DNA from 2 places in the Pseudoalteromonas sp. 2CM41L genome. Region 2 is predicted to be linked to the other one. Evidence: predicted binding sites of a transcription regulator. Region 2 holds the regulator's gene; the other holds the start of a gene.
The links. Region 2 encodes sigma-54, which starts transcription at its own class of promoters, with help from an activator protein. Its sites were predicted from a motif close to GTTGGCACGNNNNTNGNNT; they were not measured.

Region 1 (3,152 bases), on a different contig from region 2:
CCGAAATGCTAGAGCTGGCAAGCTTAGGCGCAAAAGTATTGCATATTCGTGCTGTTGAGTCGGCTGGTAATCATAAAATGCCGCTAAGGGTACTTTCGAGTTTTGAGCCCGATGAAGGAACGCTAATAAGTTTTGAGGAGAGCGATATGCCAACAAAGGTTGTGTCGGGGATTGCGTTTAATCGTGACGAATGCTTGATAAAGGTACATGGCGTACCATACTGTGTTCATTCTCTTACAAAAATTTTGAAACTTTTTGCAGAAAATGGCATCGAAATAGATATGATTAGTCAAGTTAATCATAACTTTGAAAAAATAGACTATGCTTTTACTGTGCATTCAAATGACTATTTGCAAGCACACGATTTACTAACTCAACAACAGGTAAATCTGCAGGCTGATAGCATTTCTAGTGATACAACAGTTGCAAAAGTGTCGGCTGTTGGCATAGGAATGAAGTCTCACAGTGGTGTAGCGCATCAATTTTTTGATGCATTGGCGCAAGAAGGCATACACATAGTTTTAGTATCGACGTCTGAAATCAAGGTATCGGTTTTAATCGACGAGAAGTATTTAGAACTAGCAGTAAGAGCGTTACACTCAGAATTTTTAACAGAAAATGGATAGTTTGGGAGTTTTTACTTACTTTTCAATCAATTTTTCATTAAAATGGTCAAGCGGAATCTTATAATTTATTGGAACATGGGAGCAAGAGAATGCTAATACTAACTCGTAGAGTAGGTGAAACCCTAATGATTGGTGACGAAGTAACTGTTACTGTATTAGGTGTTAAAGGAAATCAAGTTCGAATTGGTGTTAACGCACCTAAAGACGTTTCAGTGCATCGTGAAGAGATTTACATGCGTATACAAGCTGAAAAGTCTAACCCTAATCCGGGCAATGCTTAATCAACACGTATACTTAGCTGAGTAATGCACTTAGCTATACCAAAAGCCACTCACTGAGTGGCTTTTTTGTTTATAAAATCGCGCATTTCATCGGTTAATACACTGCTAGAAATATATTGCATACCTTTATTATGGTGCACTAAGTAGCCGTGGTTAGTTTTAATAATATGGGTTATTTCTGCCCACTTAAATGTATGGCTTTTATAGTGGTTTTCGGTGCTAATAGCGTCATCGGTAAACGAAAGAGTAACCGTTGAGCCCGAAGCACGACTAAACATTTGGCGCGTAACCCACCAAGGCCTGCGGTAATAAAAGGCAACGCATTCTAATACACCTAGCATTATTAAAAATGTACCTAGGTAATGATCGTCCATAGCGTAAATACTAATTAAACCTAAGCACACCAGTAATGCCAGCAAAAAATACTTTGGCTTGGCTGCTTTACTATAAGAGTGGGACTCGTCAAAGCATTCGTAGTAGTAGGGTTTATCGAGTGTGTATGTGGTGGTCAGTGCCATAATTGCTAATAAGTAATAGTTTTCGCTATTTTAACAAGCTAGCGTAAAAATCACACCCGTTAATGTAGGCTATGCATTATAAGAGTTAGAAGCCGCTTTTTGTTAGCGCACAAAAAAACGGCTTATTAAAAGCCGTTTTTTACGTTACCAAACAGATTAACAGTTAGTTTCTTCTGCGTTAACGCCTTCTTTAACATTTTCACATGCATCTTCAACAGAGTTTTGCACGTCAGTTACTGCTTCATCAATACGCTCACCTGCTTCTTCTGCGTGGTTGTCTTCACAACCCATCATAAAGAAACCTGCAAATACGGCGATTAGTGCTGCTTTTAAAGTTGTTGTGTTCATAATGTAATTCCTTGTATATGTTGATTGTTTAGTGTTTTAAGTATGTTAGTAGCTACCTGGGCGATTTACCGCGCAGCGCACCTGAAACTAAAGAAATCACTAAAAGTACTAAAAAGATAAAGAATATAATTTTTGCTATACCAGCTGCGGCACCTGCGATACCACCAAAACCTAACACTGCAGCGATTAAAGCAATAACTAAAAATGTAATTGTCCAGCGTAACATTGTTTTCTCCTTGGTTATCAAATTCGTTCGAAAGTAATAATGCCAGTTGCGTGCCAGAGTTTAATTTTATTAATTTTCAATATGTTATGGTTTTTTGAGCGAAGGTTGTAAATCTAGGATTGGTAAGTTTTACGTTTAACGATGTAACTTATTCACACTATTGTAAAGAGAGTAAAAAAATAAATATTTTTTGCGCGCTGCTTTACTAGTCTTGGTAAGACCAATTTACATTTTAGCCCAAACTGATTTTTTACCTGCCGTTTAACTTACTATTTTTTATGGTTTTTAAGTTGTTTTGGGTTTAACCATATAACCTTTGCCTATAACGGTTATTTTTATCATCTATATCTAAGCCAATTTAACCCAGTATTAGCTATGTTAACTATTGTGACTGTATGTTAGTTTAATTTTAATTGGTTTTACCAATTGACAGGTGGTGGACAAAGTTAAAAGTTTTGTTATCATTCGGTGAATAATTATTTAAATAAAGCGGTTTTTTATATCGCTATATAGTGCAGGGGGAGAAAAATGGATATAGGAGCTGTACTCACAACCGCAGGTAGCTTGATGCTGACGGGCATGGTGGGCGTGTTTGTATTTCTTTCAATATTGATTGGTGCTGTGTCACTCATGTCTAACTTGGTTGCTCGTTTTGACGAGGCTGAAGTTGCAATACCGGTTAAATCACCATCTTTAAAATCTCAAGGTGTGCCAAACGAGCACATCGCTGCTATTAGTGCTGCCATTGCTCAGTACAAATCAAATAATAAATAAGAGGCACACATGGCTAAATTAAAATTAACAGAACTTGTTTTACGCGATGCTCATCAGTCTTTACTTGCAACCCGTATGCGCTTAGATGACATGCTCCCTATTGCTAACAAACTTGATGATGCCGGTTATTGGTCTATTGAGTCGTGGGGCGGCGCTACGTTTGATTCGTGTATTCGTTATTTAGGTGAAGATCCGTGGGAGCGTATTCGTGCCCTTAAAAAAGCAATGCCTAATACTAAACAACAAATGCTATTGCGCGGGCAAAATTTATTGGGTTACCGCCACTATGCCGATGACGTGGTAGAAAAGTTTGTAGAGCGTGCCCACAAAAATGGTGTAGATGTATTTCGTATTTTTGACGCCATGAACGATGTACGTA
Region 2 (3,152 bases):
ACGCAGCTGTTTACAAAATTCTTTGTTGCTCAGTTTATCAGCTATGGTTGCCAGAGTCTTTAGGTGCTGTTGGTTATCGCCATCTGGTACGATGAGTGCAACAAAAATATCAACAGGGCAGTTATCAATAGCATCAAAGTTAACAGGCGTGTCGCTAACAAGTACTAAAGCCAGCGGCTCTTCTACGCCACCCATTCTGCCATGAGGAATGGCGATACCCCGGCCAATACCAGTACTGCCTAGCTTTTCTCTGCTTGCCAGCGCATTAAGAATATCTTGTTGTGGTAAGTAGGGGAGCTTTTCATGAGCTAGCTCACTGATAAACTCTAAAATTCTTTTTTTACTACTAAAAAGGACCGCAGCTTTGCTGCAGTCCTGGCATACTAATGTACTTAATTTCATAATATTAGTGTCTAGCAAGCTTCTCTTTATGTTTTATGACTTGACGATCGAGCTTGTCAATCAACGAGTCTATAGCGGCATACATATCTTGGTGCTCTGTTGAGGCAAATAAATCTGCGCCACTTACATGAATAGTCGCTTCTGCTTTTTGGTTGAGTTTTTCTACATCGAGAATGACATGCACATTGCTAATATGATCTGAGTGCCTTTCTAGCTTTGCAAATTTATTATTTACATAGTCTCTAAGTGAATCAGTTACTTCTACGTGACGACCAGTTAGGTTTAGTTGCATAAGCATTTCCTCTTTGTTTTTTACGTCTTATATCAAACTCTTTCTCTGATTTGACGGTGGAATAGCTAGCGATTCACGGTATTTTGCTATTGTGCGTCTAGCTACTTTAATTCCTTGCTCTGCCAATATATCCGCAATTTTACTATCACTCAATGGTTTAGCTGAGTTTTCCGCGGCAATTAGCTTTTTAATTAGGGCACGTATTGCGGTTGATGAACACTCTCCGCCGTTTTCAGTGCTTACGTGGCTTGAGAAAAAATACTTAAGCTCAAAAATACCACGTGGCGTATGCATATATTTTTGCGTGGTAACACGCGAAATTGTCGATTCATGCATTTCTACCATTTCAGCAACATCGTTTAAAACCATTGGCTTCATGGCTTCGGGGCCATGTTCAAAAAATGCCTGTTGCTGTTTTACAATACAGTTTGTTACTTTGAGCAGCGTGTCGTTTCTGCTTTCAAGGCTTTTTATAAACCATTTAGCTTCTTGTAAGTGAGAGCGAATAAACTGGCTATCACCACTTGATTTTACGGTACGTGACATAGCTGCGTACTGACTATTTACGCGTATTTTTGGCATGCTATCTGGATTTAGCTCTACCACCCAGCGGCCTTTTATTTTTTTAACCGACACATCCGGTATTACATACTCCGACTCTTCCCTTACTATTGTATCTGCAGGTTTTGGGTTGAGGGTATGTATTAGGGTCATGACCTCTTTAAGCTCGTCTTCTTTAAGCTTAGTCTTTTTCATTAATGTACGATAGTCGCGTGCCGCTAATAGATCAATGTGATCGGTTAAGATCATTTTAGTTTGTTCTATAAAAGGGGTGTCTTTATCAAACTGGTTTAGCTGAATGCACAAGCACTCTTGTAAACTGCGCGCGGCTATACCTACAGGGTCAAATAGCTGAATACGTTTTAAAACGGCTTCTATTTCATCAAGTTCAACTTCAACTTCGTCATCGTTTTCTTGGTTAAAGCTTTCTAAAATTTCTTCGCAACTTAGCGTTAAAATACCCGAGTCATCTACAGCTTCTACAATGGCAATAGCAATGGCTTCGTCAGTTGGGCTAAAAGGAGTAAGCTGAAGCTGCCACATTAAATACTCATGTAGCGTTTCAGTAGAGGCACCTTGATAAATAGACTCATCTTCTGGCATTGGGCCTGAGGATGCCGCAGGGGCTGCGCTCATGTACTCATCCCAAGTTACATCCATTGCCATATCATCGCTAACGGTGTCTTTATTTAAAGCTTCGCCACTGTCTTGCTCGTACTCGCTGGTTGTATCGTCAGCCGATGCGCTTACGGTTACATCATCCGTATCTGCTTTTTGTTCATTTTTTCCAGCCGACTCTTCCGTGTAATCTTGCTCTTCTACTTCTAATAGCGGGTTGCTATCAAGTGCTTCTTGTATTTCTTGCTGGAGATCCAATGTACTGAGCTGCAGCAAGCGAATCGCTTGTTGCAATTGTGGAGTCATTGTAAGTTGCTGGCCCATGCGCAGCTGTAATGATTGCCTCATGTATCTCTAACAATCCTTTTATGTTGTTATAATTAATATTAGCAGATGCTTGTAGGTGTGGCTTAAATGTTACAGCCTAAATTGCTCGCCTAAATAAACATCGCGTACAGTTTTGTCATTTAATACGTGTTCTGGGGTACCAGATGCAATTAGCTCCCCATGAGAAACAATGTAGGCTTTTTCACAAACATCAAGGGTTTCTCTTACATTGTGATCGGTAATTAATACGCCAATGCCACGGTTTTTAAGATGTTCTATTATTTTCTTTATATCTAACACTGAAATCGGATCAACACCAGCAAAAGGCTCATCCAATAAAATAAATTTGGGGTTCGCTGCCAGTGCTCTGGCAATTTCTACACGGCGGCGTTCACCACCAGAAAGCGCCATACCTTGGCTATCGCGAATATGCTGAATACTAAATTCATCAAGTAAGTTGTTAAGCGTTTCTTCTCGCGCGGCTTTATTGAGCTCTTTACGCGTTTCTAAAATAGCCATTAGGTTTTGATAAACTGTCAGCTTTCTAAATATTGATGACTCTTGCGGCAAATAGCCAATGCCTAAGCGGGCGCGGCTGTGCATAGGTAATAACGTAATGTCGTTATCATCAATAGAAATTTTACCTTTGTCGCTAGGTACTAACCCTACAATCATGTAAAAGGTGGTGGTTTTACCTGCGCCATTAGGGCCCAATAAGCCAACAATGCTGCCGGCTTCTACTTCAAGGCCTACATTTTTTACAACTTGGCGGCCTTTATAGCTTTTTGCTAATAGTTCTGCTTTTAAGGTGCTCATGGTTGACCTTCGTTACCTGTTTTTTCTTTAATTTTTGCTTCAACAGGCACTAAAATTGTGTGGACACGATCCGTGGAGTTTTCGTCTTTTTCTGCGCTAATAAGCTGCTGCTGCATATCGTAGGTAATACTTTTAG

Region 1: the regulator sigma-54 is predicted to act here: its motif matches at 2,039-2,057, upstream of MTF64_RS18845 (DUF1328 family protein).

The regions. Positions count from the first base shown of each region.
Region 1 covers NZ_JALNTN010000023.1:18,346-21,497, forward strand. Annotated here, with positions in the region: gene MTF64_RS18825 (aspartate kinase) at 1-626, shown strand, start outside; gene csrA (carbon storage regulator CsrA) at 716-907, shown strand; gene MTF64_RS18835 (YcxB family protein) at 958-1,425, opposite strand; gene MTF64_RS18840 (hypothetical protein) at 1,582-1,773, opposite strand; gene MTF64_RS18845 (DUF1328 family protein) at 1,826-1,999, opposite strand; gene MTF64_RS18850 (OadG family transporter subunit) at 2,528-2,773, shown strand; gene oadA (sodium-extruding oxaloacetate decarboxylase subunit alpha) at 2,783-3,152, shown strand, end outside.
Region 2 covers NZ_JALNTN010000006.1:160,664-163,815, reverse strand. Annotated here, with positions in the region: gene MTF64_RS10150 (PTS sugar transporter subunit IIA) at 1-402, opposite strand, end outside; gene hpf (ribosome hibernation promoting factor) at 407-694, opposite strand; gene MTF64_RS10140 (RNA polymerase factor sigma-54) at 722-2,221, opposite strand; gene lptB (LPS export ABC transporter ATP-binding protein) at 2,291-3,016, opposite strand; gene lptA (lipopolysaccharide transport periplasmic protein LptA) at 3,013-3,152, opposite strand, start outside.